3 regions of the Mesorhizobium sp. B2-5-13 genome follow, and region 3 is predicted to be linked to each of the others. Evidence: predicted binding sites of a transcription regulator. Region 3 holds the regulator's gene; each other region holds the start of a gene.
The links. Region 3 encodes PhoB, which activates phosphate uptake and scavenging genes when phosphate is short. Its sites were predicted from a motif close to TGTCATNNANCTGTCAT; they were not measured.
Positions count from the first base shown of each region.

Region 1: a site for PhoB is predicted at 3,869-3,885, ahead of FJ434_RS22955 (alpha-D-ribose 1-methylphosphonate 5-triphosphate diphosphatase). Genes of this name have one in related genera too.
Region 2: a site for PhoB is predicted at 3,714-3,730, ahead of FJ434_RS15830 (RNA degradosome polyphosphate kinase). Genes of this name have one in related genera too.

Region 1 covers NZ_VFUI01000017.1:21,286-26,463, forward strand. Annotated here, with positions in the region: gene FJ434_RS22945 (YcaO-like family protein) at 1-485, opposite strand, end outside; gene FJ434_RS22950 (AAA family ATPase) at 509-3,670, opposite strand; gene FJ434_RS22955 (alpha-D-ribose 1-methylphosphonate 5-triphosphate diphosphatase) at 4,051-5,178, shown strand, end outside.
Region 2 covers NZ_VFUI01000008.1:123,520-128,697, reverse strand. Annotated here, with positions in the region: gene ppx (exopolyphosphatase) at 1-1,457, opposite strand, end outside; gene FJ434_RS15830 (RNA degradosome polyphosphate kinase) at 1,457-3,649, opposite strand; gene FJ434_RS15825 (zinc-finger domain-containing protein) at 3,818-4,063, shown strand; gene FJ434_RS15820 (FAD-dependent monooxygenase) at 4,074-5,178, shown strand, end outside.
Region 3 covers NZ_VFUI01000007.1:56,908-62,085, reverse strand. Annotated here, with positions in the region: gene FJ434_RS14035 (ROK family protein) at 168-1,415, shown strand; gene phoB (phosphate regulon transcriptional regulator PhoB) at 1,418-2,107, opposite strand; gene phoU (phosphate signaling complex protein PhoU) at 2,127-2,834, opposite strand; gene pstB (phosphate ABC transporter ATP-binding protein PstB) at 2,860-3,663, opposite strand; gene pstA (phosphate ABC transporter permease PstA) at 3,660-4,511, opposite strand; gene pstC (phosphate ABC transporter permease subunit PstC) at 4,515-5,178, opposite strand, start outside.

The sequences.
Region 1 (5,178 bases), on a different contig from region 3:
GTCGATGCCGCGAAAATGCCGTCATGGGGCAGTGACGGCAACACATAGGCGGTGTGCACGAGCTCGAAAGGGACTAGGTCGCGGCTGCCGGTAAGAAGATTGTCCGCGGCTACCCACGCCGTCTCCCTGCCGCGCCATCCGGGCGCGGTGCCACCCTGGAGATGCCTTTCGAAACGATCGGGCGGGATGCCCAACAGATCGGCGCGGCCGACGACTGTGTCGAAATTCGCCACCTGCTCCGCAAAGAAGCTCTCGGCCGATTCCAGCATGGCCGATATCGCGGCTTGCGCCAGGGTGGCGCCCTTCCCTTGCGCGACCGCGTTGGAGAGCGAGAAAGGTCTTGTCACTTGCACGACCGGGATGCCGAGTTGGTCGAGCCCGGTAATGTCGGCGATCCGCGTGATGCCCAAGCCTTCGCGCATCTTCATCAGTCTCGCCAGCGCCTCATCGGGCGGCGGACCCAGGCGTTCATATCGCTCCAGCATCGCGGATACTCTTGCAGGGCCGGCTAGTGCCGAACGGCCGATTCGGGATTGACGATCAACGCGGCGCCCGGCTCGAGAGCGGATTTCGCACGTTCGACCCGATCGCGATAGCGCGACGACAGTTCAGGTGACAGGCCTGATGATTGAAGGGTCTCGTATGTACCGACGAGGAAAGGCACAGCGCTTTGCTCCGCGGCTATGGCGATGCTCTTTTCGAGGGCAGCGATTATGTCCGCCTCCGCATCGCCCTGGAGAAGAAGTAGCTCCGCCCTTCGCCGGTAGAGCTCCGCCAGCCAGAAGCGGCTGCCTCCGGCCTCGGCCTGCGCCACGGCCGAGCCCAGCAGCGCGAGCGCCTCATCGACCTCGGCGGTTCGTGTCAAAAGCTCTGCCAGCATGCTGCAATAGACCGGTTCGTCCTCAGGCGTCTGGAACGCGCCATGGAGGCCAAGGCCTTGCCGCATTTTTTCCCTGCCGCTCTCGACCTGGCCGGCGTTGCCGTCGCACCAGCCTTCGAAGATTTGCGCCGCGGCGGCCAGGGCGGGCATATAATGGCGCTCCGTCAAGTGGCGCAAATCCGCTATCACGCTTCGCAGCATCGAAAAATCGCGGCGATAGCAATGCAGCATCGCCTCGTTGAGGTAGGCATGCGCGATGCTGCCGGCATGTTCGGTTAGCTGCGCCCAGTTCCTAGCTTCCGACATCGAATGGATCGCGCTTGCCGGCTTTCCGACGAACCACAGCGACAAGGCGCGGTGGGCGAGCCCGCAGACCCTCGCGTCATGCCCGCCGAACAACGCGGCATTGGCTTTGCCCTGGCCGTGCTCATAGAGCGACAGTCCGGCGTCGACGGCCGCGATACAGCGGTCGTGGCGGCCAAGATTAAAGTCGATTGCCCACACGCAATGCCTGGCCTGGAGTTGCACTTCGGCATCCTCGACATCCCTGAGATCCCTGAGCACGACTTCCGCGCGCTCGCCGTCCATGACGGTATCCGTGAACCACCAGCCCCAGTAGATCGGGAACCACTTGGCCCGCTCCGCCACCGGCCGCCGCCGGGCGATCACCACGCCGTTCTCGTACAATTCGCGGGCGGGCGCCGAGTTCGGACCTTCGACAGCGGTCAGGATGGGACCGAGCACGATCATTGCCGATAGCCGCAGCGCGTCTCGCGTGTCGGCTGCCGCAACGCGCTCGCAGAGCGCCAATGCATGCTCGAGTAGCTGCCTCGCTTCCGCCATTGCTGAGCGGGACGAGCTTTCCGTGCCTGCAATCACGAACTGAGCGATCGCGTCCTCCAGAAGGCCTGCGCGCTCGGCGTGCTCGGCGATCTCGGCGGTGCCCAGCCACCCGGCCAGGTTTCGGTTGCGGCTGACCGCGGCAAACAGGCGGCGATGCAAGGCCTGCCGTCTCTTGCGCAGCGTTGCGTTGTAGATCGTCTCCTGAATAAGCGCATGGCGCACGCCATGGACCGGAACGCCGGAAGACCGCACGCGGATCAGGAACCCGGCCTCCATCAGCGAATCCAGCGCGTTTGCGATGATTTCGTCGTCGAGCTCCGGCAATAGCGCGCGCAGCAATTCCTGATTGAAACGATTGCCCACGACGGCGGCGGCGCGCGCGACTTCGCGTGCCGGCCCCAGCGTTTCGAGCCTGGCCTCGATCACGCTTTCGAACACCGAGGCATGACTGCGCGTCGCGGTCCGCGCCAGCCGATCCGTTGCCGAGGCCGCGTTCTCGGTCATCCACTGGCAGATTTCCTCGATGAACAGCGGGACGCCTCCGGTCACGCGTTCCACCACGTCGAGCAATTCCGGGGAAGTTGACGGCTTGCCTTGCGGCCACATGGCCGCGATCGCCAGCCGCGTTTGCTCGCGGTTGAGCGGCTCTAGTGAGATATGCCTTGGATTCGATGCTGCCAGCCAGCTTTCGGATTCAGGGCGCGTCGTCGCGATGACAAGCGCCCGGAAGTGACGGGCCGACCGTGCAAGCTCAGCCAATAATTGTCTCGACGTCAGGTCGATCCAATGTATGTCCTCGACCACCAGGACGATCGGTCCGCTGGCGCACAGGGCTTCGAGCGAGTGGCGAACCGCCCAATTGGCTTTCGCGCGCATCGCCTCGGCGTCGATTTCCTTGAGCATCGGATCGGCTCCCGCGGCGCCGAGCAGGAACGAGAAGATGTCGATGATTTCGGGATCGCGGACGTCATGATCGCGGAATACTTCCGCCACGGCGGCAGCGCTCAGCTGTCCTTCGTTGCCGGCGAGATCGCCGCGTACGTTCTGTAGCAGCGGATGCAGCGCCGAGCGCAAGCCGCCGGGCGTGCACTGGAAGAGCAGCAGTTTCGCGCGCTGGTGACGCGTGCGCCGGCGCACTTCGTGAAGAATGCGCGACTTGCCGATGCCGGCCTCGCCCTCGATCACCACCACGCCGCCGTTTCCCGCGACGGCGCTGTCCCATGCTTCGGCGATCGTGGCGAGCTCGGCCTCGCGATTAACGAGCGGACTGCTCAGCCGCCCGAAGGCGAAGAAGCGGTCGACCTCGCGCTTGTGACTCAGCGCGCGCCAGACCAGCTCCGGCTCGGCAAACCCCTTGATCGCATGGGGGCCCCTGAAGCTGAACACATGCGACCGTCGCGCCAGGTTGCGCGTCGCGTCCGAGACCACCACCGTATCCGGCTGCGCGATGGCCTGGAGCCGCGTGGCCATCGCGAAGGCAGGGCCGGTGACATTGTCACGACCGGTGTCGGCGTCACCCTTGTGGATCAGGGTCATCGATGTCGCGATTCCGACCCGGACATGCAGATCGGCGCGGCCTTGGTCCGAACCGACCCGCCTGCAGGCGTCGATGATTTCGAGCCCGGCCCGGATCGCCAGCGATGCCGCGTCCTTGGCGTCTATTTCGGCGGGAAACAAAGCAACGCCGCCATCGCCGACCTCGACCTGGACGGCACCCGAGCACGACGCGACCGCCTGTCTCGCCGCCCGCTGGAAGGCTGATATCAGTTCCTCGAACTCTTCGATGTCCAGGATGGCAAGAAGGTCGGTCGATCCGACCAGGTCGTAGCAGAGCGCGGTCAGGATCCGGCGCTCATGCCGGGCTTCGGACGCATTTTTGCCGTTGCCGCCCAGAAAACCTGTTGCCACCGACGCCGCCGGCAACGCGACCGGGCTCTTCTCCGACATGCTGCGATTTCCTCGCCGAGCACAGTGACGGCAATATTAGCAAAGTGCGATGCTGTTCACAAAACACTTAATCGGTGGGCGGGGCGGGAAAGCCGATGCCGGGATCATATGGAGAGATATGCTCACGGCGTAAACTCCCCGTGGTGTTGACATTAGCCGCGACCGCTTTTGGTGGGCGGCCGGGATGACTTCGATGACCGAAATAAAGCTGTCACCAACCGAGCTTATCCGATCCTCGGGAATGAACCATCCACATGACACGCCTTGAGACAGCCCGGCCGAAGGGCGATCGGAAATGTGGAATGCTGTTTTCGGAGACGACCATGCTTGAACGGACAGACAGGGCCGCGCCCCACCGGGATCACACGAAGAAACAGGACATGTGGCTGAGTGAATTCGAGATTGTCCTGCGCGACCGCGTCATTGCCAATGGCGCTGTCAGGATCGAAGACGGCCGGATCGCCGAGATCCGCGACCAGCCTGTCGAGAACGCCGACCTCATCGGCGGCGGCCGCCTGCTGCTGCCCGGTTTCATCGATATGCATGGCGACATGGTGGAGCGGGAAGTGGAGCCGCGCAGCGGGGTCCACGTGCCGATGGCAATCGGCATCGCCGAACTCGACAAGCGGCTGGCCTCCTGCGGCGTGACCACCGCCTATGCCGCGCTCTCCTTCATCGGCAACAGCGCCACCGCAGCCTTGCTGCGCTCGGAAGAACACACATCTTCGATCATCGAGACCATCACCGGGCTGAAAGACGACCTTCTGGTCGATCACCGCGTCCATGCCCGTTTCGAGGTGACGTTCACCGCGGCTGTCGGCGTGCTGGAAAGATTGATGGATGCCGGCAAGCTGCATCTGGTTTCGCTGATGGATCATACGCCCGGACAGGGACAGTACCGCGATGTCGAATTGTATATCGCCCGCATGGCCAAGGAGCGCGGCATGTCGATAGCCGATGTATCCGAGGTCGTCGGCAAGCGCATGGCCGATCGAAACGGGCATGGCGGTGTGCTCGGCACGTTGCAGAGCCTGTCGGCGTTTGCCCGCGCCCGCGGCATCGTGCTCGCCTCGCACGATGACGACACTCTGGAAAAGGTGGAATTTGTCCGCGGCCTGGGAACCGTGCTCAGCGAATTCCCGGTGACCCTGGAGGCTGCGCGGGAAGCCCGCCGGCTGGGCATGTATACGGCCATGGGCGCGCCCAACGCGCTGCGTGGAGAATCCTATTCGGGCAATCTTTCCGCCCGCCAGGCCTATGAGGCCGGGCTGCTCGACATGCTGGCCAGCGACTATCACCCGGCCTCGATCCTGCCGGCCGTGCTCGGCCTGGCGGAGCTGCGCGACGGTGGCCTGGCGAAGGCTGCGGCGCTGACAAGCGCCAATCCGGCCGAGGCACTCGGGCTCACCGATCGCGGCGCCATCGAAGCCGGGCTTCTGGCCGATCTCGTCGTCGCCGACCGCCAGCCGGTGCCACGTGTGCGAGCAACCTTCCGCGCCGGCCGCATG
Region 2 (5,178 bases), on a different contig from region 3:
CGGCCGGCCGGGCGCTCGCCGTAGAGGTCGGAAAGCGAAGCCGGCAGCACCAGCGCCAGCGCGCCGTTAGGGCGACTTTCCCATTTCAGCCTCGGCATGATGCCAGGCATCGCGGCCGTCAGCAGGTAGACGACGCGCATCATCGCCGCCAGCACGCGGGCGCGCTCCAACAGGCGCGGCGGCGCCAGCGCCTTGATTTCGGGCGCCACCAATTCATTGAAGACGCCGTCATGACGGTAGGCGTTGGTCAGCGCCAGATAGGCGCGGCCGGGATGATCGACACCGATGAAGGACGCATGCGCGATGATGTTGAGCGACTGCTTGCCGCGATATTCCGGATGAGCGCGCCAGCCGATATCGGCGAGCAGGCAGGCGGCGTGGCGATAGCGCGCTTCGTCTTCCGTCTCGTCGATGCCGAACGCCTTGAAGGCCTTGCCTGTCCATTCGACCAGATCATGCGCGTGATGGACCGAACGCGAGCGCAAAAGCGCAAGCTCCTCGGCGGCCGAGATCAGCGGATCGGCCTTCTGCTCGGCCGCGTCGAGCAGCGAATAGAGAAAACCTTCGCGCACGCCTTGCGCCGAAACGACAATCCTGGACGGCTGCATCGCCGTCATGATTTCCTGCAGCACGAGAGCGCCGTATGGCAGCAGCGAGCGGCGGTTCTTGGACACGCCCTCGATACCCCTCACCTTTTCGACCTCGCCGCTAGCTACCTGCTTGAGGAAGGTTTGAGCACTTTCGGCCGATATCTCGTAGTGGTGCATGACGCCGAGCGGATAGTTGTTCATCTCCATGTGCAGCCTGGCAAGATTTCGCCAGGTGCCGCCGACAGCGTAAAAAGTCCTGCCCTGCCCACCCTTCAAGAGCTTGGCCCGGGCCAATTCCTGGCGCGCGATCTTCTGCGCCTGGACGAGCGAGTTCTTCGCCATGTCCTGCAGGCGCAGGCCGCCAAGCGGCAGCGTGATGCCGTCGCCGATCGCCTCGCCGTCGATGTCGATAAGCTCCAGGCTGCCGCCGCCAAGGTCGCCGGCAATGCCGTTGGCCGGATGGAAACCGGAGATGACGCCAAGCGCGGAGTAATGCGCTTCCTGGCGGCCGGAGAGCACGCGGATTTCAGTCTTGAGCACATCCTCGGCCCGATGGATGAAATCGGGACCGTTGATCGCCTCGCGGGCGGCGGCGGTCGCCAGCACGTACATGTGTTCGGCACCCGCCTGGTCGGAGAGCGCGCGGAAACGGCGAAACTCCTCCATCGAGCGCGCCACCCCCTCGGGGTCGAGCTTCCCCGTCGACACGATGCCGCGGCCGAGGCCCGCCAGCATCTTTTCGTTGAACAGCGTGGTCGGCGAACGCGCCAGCCCCTCATAGACGACAAGACGGACCGAATTGGACCCGATGTCGATGATGGACAGCGGTCGGCGGTCCTGCAGCCGGCCCTGGGAATTGGACAGCATCAGCTGGCGGCGTTCTTCTTGCGGCGCTTGAACTGCGCGATACGCTTGGGCGCATGCGATTTCAGCGCGTCACCCCGTCCCGACAGGCTCGGATTGGTCATGAAATATTCCTGCGCGTTGAACGGTTCCTCGCCCTCCTCCAGCACCACGCGCCGGGAGGTTCCATCAGCCAATACGTCGAAACTTTGCTGATTGTCCATGATGTTGCCGAGCATGATCTGGCCCAGAATCTGTTCATGCACAGTTGGATTGGTGATCGGCACCATGGTCTCGACGCGGCGGTCGAGATTGCGCGGCATCAGGTCCGCCGAGGAGATGTAGACAATCGCCTCGTCCGAGGGAAGGCCATGGCCGTTGCCGAAGCAATAGATGCGGCTGTGCTCGAGGAACCGGCCGACGATCGACTTGACCCTGATGTTCTCCGACAGGCCCGGCACCTGCGGCCGCAGACAGCATATGCCGCGCACGACAAGGTCGATTTCCACACCGACGCGGCTGGCGTCGTAGAGCGCATCGATGATGATGGGATCGACGAGCGCGTTCATCTTCATCCAGATGCGCGCCGGCCGTCCTTCCAACGCATGGGTGACCTCGTCTGAAATGTGCTTGAGGATGCGGCTTCTCAGCGTGAACGGCGAGATCGCCAGCCGCATTTCGGCGGTCGGCTCGGCATAGCCGGTGATAAAATTGAACAGCTGGGCGACGTCGCGGGCGATCGTCGGATCGGTGGTGAAGAAGGAAAGGTCGGTGTAGATGCGCGCGGTCACCGGATGGTAGTTGCCGGTGCCGAGATGGACGTAGTTGCGCAGCTTGCCGTCCTCGCGCCGCACCACCAGCGACATCTTGGCGTGGGTCTTGAGTTCGAGGAAACCGAACACGACCTGCACGCCGGCGCGTTCGAGATCGCGCGCCCAGCGGATGTTGGCCTCCTCGTCGAAACGGGCCTTGAGCTCGACCAGCGCCGTCACCGACTTGCCGGCCTCGGCCGCGTCGACAAGCGCACGCACGATCGGGCTGTCATTGGAGGTGCGATAGAGCGTCTGCTTGATTGCGACCACTTCGGGGTCAGCCATTGCCTGGCGCAGGAACTGCACCACCACGTCGAACGACTCGTAGGGGTGATGGACGACGATGTCCTTCTCGCGGATGGCGGCAAAACAGTCGCCGCCATGCTCGCGGATGCGCTCGGGAAAGCGCGGATTGTAGGGCGTGAATTTCAGGTCGTCGCGGGGAACGGAGACGATCTCGGATATCTGGCTGAGCGCCAGCGGGCCCGTGAGTACGCTGATGCGGCTCGACGAGACGCCAAGCTCGCCGGCGACGAAATCGCGCAATTCTCCCGGCATCAACATGTCGAATTCGATGCGGATGACCGAACCGCGGCGGCGACGCTTCAGCGCGGTTTCGAACAACCGCACCAGGTCTTCCGATTCTTCCTCGACCTCGATGTCGCTGTCGCGGATGATGCGGAACGTGCCGGAGCCCTTGACCTCGTAGCCTGGGAACAGCTTTCCGATGTAAAGGCCGACCGCCTCCTCCAGCGGAATGAAGCGGACATGGTTCTTGCGGTCCGGCAGGCGGATAAAGCGCTTCAACGCCACCGGCAGGCGCAGCAGCGCGCTCATCTCCTCGCCATTCTTGCGGTGGCGAAGCTGCAGCGCCATCGAGAAGCCCAGATTGGGAATGAACGGGAACGGATGCGCCGGGTCGATCGACAGCGGCGTAAGCACCGGAAACACCTGGTCCTGGAAATGCTCTTCCAGCCAAGCCTTCTCGTCCTTGGTCAGCGCATCACGGGTGATGCTCTCGATGCCTTCCTTGTTGAGCAGCACCGTGAGTGCCGAAAGGCTCTTCTGCTGGTCCTCCTGCAGCCGCTCGACCTCACGCAGCAACTGTTCGAGCTGCTGTTCTGGGGTGCGTCCGTCCGGGCTCTTCAGCACGATGCCCTCGCGCACCTGGCCGGCAAGGCCGGCGACACGCACCATGAAGAATTCGTCAAGATTGGCGGCCGAGATCGACAGGAAGCGGACGCGCTCCAGCAGCGGGTGATGGGTGTTCAGCGATTCTTCGAGAACGCGGCGATTGAACTGCAACCAGGAGAACTCGCGGTTGACGAAACGGTCCGGATTGCCTTCCGGGCTGGCTGCCGTGATGTTGTTGAATTCGCTCTGTACCGGCTTCAGTTCGTTCATGATTCCTGCTCTTCCGCCCGCCTCGGCCGGTTAACCGGCTTAACTTATCCTGTGGCAGGCTTTTGCGACAGTTCTCTGACAGGCTTTTGCGACAGTTTGATTTCATCGACCTTGCAAAGAGGTTTGATATGATCCAGATGCAGAAGAGACTGCGTTAAGGAGACGACGATGGCAGGCGGTTCCATTCCCCATTTCCAGAACGATGCGGGCCATCCGGCAATCGACATCGGGGTCAAGGAATTCATGTGCACGGGCGCCAACCCGCCTTTCGATCATCCGCACGTGTTTCTGGACATGGGCGACGACAATGAGAAAATCTGCCCCTACTGCTCGACCCTCTACCGCTATTCGCCGAAGCTGAAGGCGACGGAAACGCTGCCGGCGGGCTGCCTCTACATCGACCAGGCCGCCTGACCTCCCGATCATGAGCGAGACGCGGTCCCGGCAGGTCGTGATTGCCGGGGCTGGCATCGCCGGGCTGACGGCGGCGATCGCTTTCGCCGAACGCGGCTACCCCGTGAGGGTGTTCGAACAGGCCAAGCGCCTCGAAGCGGCGGGCGCCGGCATCCAGCTCCCGCCAAACGCGACGCGCATTCTGCGCCGGCTTGGCGTCCTCGACACGCTTCTCGCCAATGCCGTCAAGCCGGAAGCCGTGGTGCTGAAGGACGCCGCGAGCCTGCGCCAACTGGCACGCGTGCCGCTTGGCGGCGCCGGCGAGGAACGCTGGGGGGCGCCCTATCTCGTGGCGCACCGGGCGGATCTGCAAGACGCCCTGATGGCGCGCGTTGTACAAATGCCCGGCATCCAGCTCACCACCGGCGCCCGCGTCGGCAATATCGCCGCCGGCACGCACGGCGTCACCGTGACTGCCGAGGTGGACGGCAAGCCCGTCCAGGCAGCGGGTTTCCTGTTGGTTGGCGCCGACGGCGTCTGGTCGTCGGTGCGGAGACTTGCCGGCCCAGGCGGCGGAGCCGGCCTCGCGAACAGCCAATTCTCCGGCGAACTGGCGTGGCGCGCGACGGTGAGCGCGGACAGTGAAGCCGGGCGAGCCTATGCCGCGATCGGCGCCCCCGACTGCGTCACCACCTTCCTGCACCCCGGCTTCCATTTGGTGGCCTATCCCGTGAGCAAGGGTGACGCGTTCAATCTTGTCGCTTTCACTAAAGGCGAGCGCATTGCCGAGGGCTGGTCCGGACACACCGATCCCGGCATCCTCGCCAGCGCCATGCGTGGCACGGCCGCGGGCCTTGCGAAACTGGTGGAATTGGCTGGCCCATGGCTGACCTGGCCACTCCATACAGTCGAACGGAAGCAGCCCTGGACGATGCCAGCCGGCATCGCGCTGATCGGCGACGCCGCACATGCGATGACCCCGTTCGCGGCGCAAGGTGCCGCCATGGCGATCGAGGACGCCGCAATGCTTGCTGATTTCCTTGCCGACTTCCCCGGCGACCTGACGCAAAGCCTCACCACGTGGGAGAAGCTGAGACGACCGCGCATCGAAAAGGTGCTGAAACGCGGCGCTCTCA
Region 3 (5,178 bases):
AACACTGTCAACATCGATTCTGATGGATTTTGAGGTGCCGGGAACCTTTTTTCGAGTCCCGCAATAAATAAATGACAGCTCCTGCCGCATCTGCCAGTATTCGGCCCATTGCCGGAGAGGTTCGAGGGGGTGTCAAGAACCGCGGCGACGGGGAGGATGTGGGAAGCATGTCGGTAGGAATCCGCCACGACGATCTGCGCCGGCGCAACCGCGCCATGGTGATTGCAGCCGTGCGTCAGGGTGGTCAGCCCTCGCGCACCGAGATCGCCGCCACCACCGGCCTCAGCCACTCGACCATATCGGCGATATCAGCCGACCTGATCGACGAGGGTATCCTGACCGAAGGCAAGCCGAACGAAGCCGGTTCACTGAAACGCGGCCGGCCGCAGGTTGGCCTTGGCCTCAACCCCGAGGCCGCGGCTGTGATGACCGTGGTGCTGTCACTGAATTTCCTGTCCGTCGCCGTCATCGATTATTCCGGCCAGGTGATCGCCGAGGAACAGCGCCGGCTGGACACGCTGACCATGTCGCGCGAGGCGCTGATCGGCGAATGCACGGCAATAGTGCGGCGGCGCCTCGAGGACCCCGATCTCGACGTCCGCAGTATTGCCCGCATCGCGCTGGCGATCCAGGGCATCACCGACAGCGAGGCGCGTGCGATGCTGTGGTCGCCGATCACGCCGCAGACGGACATTCCCTTCGCCGACATACTTGAAGCCGAGTTCGGCATCCCCGCTACCATGGAGAACGACTGCAACATGATGGCGGTGGCGCTGCGCTGGCGCGACCCCGAACGCTACCGCGACGACTTCATCGCCATCCTGCTCTCGCACGGCATCGGCATGGGCCTGGTGCTGAAGGGCGAGCTGTTCACCGGCACGCATTCATCGGGAGGCGAGTTCGGCCACATGATCCATCGCCCGGGAGGCGCGCTCTGCCGCTGCGGACGGCGCGGCTGCGTCGAGGCCTATGCCGGCAACTACGCCATCTGGCGCAACGCCAGGCAGCTTGGCGAGGACGCCGAACCGGTCGCAGATGTCAGCGATGCGCAGATGCGGACACTCGCCGCGACGGCAAGGGAGAAAGACGGACCGGAGCGCGAAGCCTATCGCAAGGCCGGCGAGGCGCTGGGCTATGGGCTGGGCAGCCTGTTCGCGCTGATCGATCCCGCACCCGTCGCCATGGTCGGCGTCAGCGCCGCCGCCTTCGACCTGATCGAGCCGGCCTTGCGCGAGGCCATCGGCCAGACCGCCGGCGGCCAGCATTCGGAATCGATTTCCTTCGACACCGAGCCGAACGAGCTGCCGCTCATCCGCGAAGGTTGCGCTATGCGCGCATTGACCTTCGTGGACCAGGAGATTTTCGCGCCGGGCGTGCTGGCGAGGCCCGGCGTTCCGGGCAAGAATGTAGCCTGATTTCAGTCTTCGCGGATCGCGTAGCCGGCGCCGCGAATGGTGCGGATCACGTCCGGCATACGGCCGTTGTTGACCGCCTTGCGCAGCCGGCCGACATGCACGTCCACGGTGCGTTCATCGATATAGATCGTCTCGCCCCAGACATTGTCGAGCAGCTGGCTGCGCGAGAACACGCGGCCGGGATGACGCATCATGAATTCGAGCAGGCGGAACTCGGTCGGTCCGAGCCGGATCTCGCTCTTCTTGCGATAGACCCGGTGCGATTCCCGGTCGAGCACGATGTCGCCGACCTTGAGCACGCTGGACAGCACTTCCGGCTTGGCGCGGCGCAGCAGCGCCTTGACCCGGGCCATGAATTCCGGTGTCGAGAACGGCTTGACCAGATAGTCGTCGGCACCGGTCGAGAGGCCGCGCACGCGGTCGCTCTCCTCGCCGCGCGCCGTCAACATGATGATCGGCAGCCTCTCGGTCTCGGGCCGCATTCGCAGGCGCCGACAGAGTTCGATGCCGGAAACCGCCGGCACCATCCAGTCGAGCACCAGGAGGTCGGGCACGTTCTCCTGGAGGCGGATCTCGGCTTCGTCGCCGCGTGTCACCACCTCGACCTGGTAGCCTTCCGATTCCAGATTGTAGCGGAGAAGCACGCCGAGCGGCTCCTCGTCCTCCACCACCATGATGCGTGGCGCGATCATCGATTGATCATCCCTGCCGTCAAGCCGCCGGCACCGACATCGCCGTCTCGTCCTGCTTCGGACGGTTGGCGGGCAGTTGCGTGCCGGTCAGCACATAATATGCATTCTCGGCGATGTTGGTCACGTGGTCGCCGATGCGTTCGAGATTCTTGGCGCAGAACAAAAGATGCGTGCAAGCCGTGATGTTGCGGGGATCCTCCATCATGTAGGTCAGGAGTTCGCGGAACACCGAAGTGTATTTGATGTCGATGCGTTCGTCGTCATTCCTGAGCTTGGCGAGGGCGGCGGCATCGCCTGCCGCGTATTCCTCGACTACCCCCTGCACCTGGATCAGCACCAGCTGCGCCATGGAATCGATCGAGTGCGACAGATCGCGCGGGGTGGCGGTAAGGCCGACGGAGCCGACGCGCTTGGCAATGTTCTTGGCAAGGTCGCCGATGCGTTCGAGATCGCCCGCCATGCGGATGGAGCCGACGACATGACGCAGATCGTCGGCCATCGGCTGGCGCTTGGCGATCAGGGTGATGGCGCGATCGTCGAGTTCGCGCTGGCGCGCGTCCATGATGGCGTCGTCGGAGACGACGCGCTGTGCCAGCGCATTGTCGGAATTCAGCAGCGCCTTGGTGGCGCCGCCGACCATCGTGCCGGCAAGATCGCCCATGTCGCTGATCAGCTTGCTGATCTGTCCGAGATCCTCGTCGAAGGCTGCGACTGTGTGTTCGGCCATGATCCTGGTCCTCGTATGCGTGAGATCAGCCGAAGCGGCCGGTGATGTAGTCCTGCGTGCGCTTCTCGCGAGGCGACGTGAAGATCTTCTCGGTCTTGTCGAATTCGACCAGCTCGCCCAGATACATGAAAGCCGTCTGCTTCGAGACGCGCGCGGCCTGCTGCATGTTGTGGGTGACGATGACGATCGTGTAGTCGGCCTGCAACTCGTCGATCAGTTCCTCGATCTTGGCGGTCGACAATGGGTCGAGCGCCGAGGCCGGCTCGTCGAGCAGGATGACCTCCGGCTTCACCGCCACGGTGCGGGCGATGCAAAGCCGCTGCTGCTGGCCGCCCGACAGGCTGAGGCCGCTGGCATTGAGCTTGTCCTTGACCTCGTTCCACAGCGCGGCGCGCTTCAGCGCCTGCTCGACACGGCCGTCCATCTCGGCCTTGCCGATCTTCTCATAGAGCCTGACGCCGAAGGCGATGTTCTCATAGATCGACATCGGGAACGGCGTCGGCTTCTGGAACACCATGCCGATCTTGGTGCGCAACAGGTTGAGATCCTGCGAGCGGTCGAGAACGTTCTGGCCGTCGAGCAGCACCTGACCCTCGGCGGTCTGCTTGGGGTAGAGTTCGTAGATGCGGTTGAAGACGCGCAGCAGCGTCGACTTTCCGCAACCCGACGGTCCAATGAAGGCCGTCACGCTGCGCTCGGGCAGCGACAGCGTGATGTCTTTCAGCGCCTTCGACTGGCCGTAGTAGAAATTGAGGTTCTTGACCTCGATCTTCGCCTTGGCGGCCGCCTCGGTGGCAATCGTCATGTCTGGAGACAACATCTGGCTCATTTGTCCTCTCTGCGTCCGGTCAGGCTGCGCGCGAAGATGCTGAGCGCGAGAACCGTCAATGTGATTATGAGTGCGCCGGTCCAGGCCAGTTGCTGCCATTCCTCGTAGGGGCTGAGAGCGAACTGAAAAATGGTAACCGGCAGGCTGGCCATCGGCGCGTTGAGGTTGCTCGACCAGAACTGGTTGTTCAGCGCCGTGAAAAGAAGCGGCGCCGTCTCGCCGGAAATGCGGGCGATGGCCAGCAATATGCCGGTGACGATGCCGGACATCGCCGCGCGGTAGGCCACCGAACGGATCACCACCCAGCGTGGCGCGCCAATCGCCGTGCCGGCCTCGCGCAAGGCGTTCGGCACAAGGTTGAGCATGTCCTCGGTGGTGCGCACGACCACGGGGATGACCAGGATGGCCAGCGCGACGGCGCCGGCGATGGCCGAGAAATGCCCCATCGGCCGCACCATCAATTCGTAGACGAACAGACCAATGATGATCGATGGCGCCGACAGCAGGATGTCGTTGATAAAGCGTACCACGGTGGTGAGTTTCGAAAAGCGGCCGTATTCGGCCATGTAGGTGCCGGCCAGCACGCCGATCGGCGTGCCGACGACGATCCCGATGATGGTCATCACGATGCTGCCGTAGATGGCGTTGAGCAGGCCACCGGCATCACCGGGCGGCGGGGTCATTTCGGTGAACACCGAGAGCGAAACGCCCGACAGACCCTTATAGAGCAGCGCGCCGAGGATCAGCGCCAGCCAGGCAAGGCCGATGCCGGCGGCGATGACGCAGAGCGTCATCATCACGCCGTTCTTGCGCTTGCGGCTCTGGTGAAGCGATGCGGCTGTCGACATCGGTCAGACTCCGGTACGGGCATCGATGCGCATCAGCATGTACCGGGCGATGGCAAGGATGAGGAAGGTGATGACGAACAGGATCAGGCCGAGCGCCACCAGCGAGGAGGTGTAGAGATCGCCGACGGCTTCGGTGAATTCGTTGGCGATGGTTGCCGAGATCGTCGTTGCCGGCGCGAACAGCGAGGCGCTGATCCGGTGGGCGTTGCCGATGACGAAGGTGACCGCCATGGTTTCACCGAGCGCACGGCCGAGAGCAAGCATGACGCCGCCCATGATGCCGATGCGGGTGTAGGGGACGACGACCCGGCGTGTTACCTCCCAGGTCGTGCAGCCAATGCCGTAGGCGGACTCCTTCAGCACCGGCGGCACCGTGTCGAACACATCCTTGGTGATCGAGGTGATGAAAGGCAGGATCATGATGGCCAGGATCATCGCCGAGGTCAGCAGGCCAATGCCATAAGGGGGCCCGGCGAACAGGCTGTTAAGGCCGGGAATGCCATGGAACACGCTGATGATGAAAGGTTGCACTGTCGTCTGCAGGAACGGTGCCAGCACGAACAGGCCCCAGATGCCGTAGATGATCGAAGGAATGCCGGCCAGCAGTTCCACCGCCATGCCGATCGGGCGCCGAAGCGGACGCGGGCAAAGCTCGGTGAGAAAAATG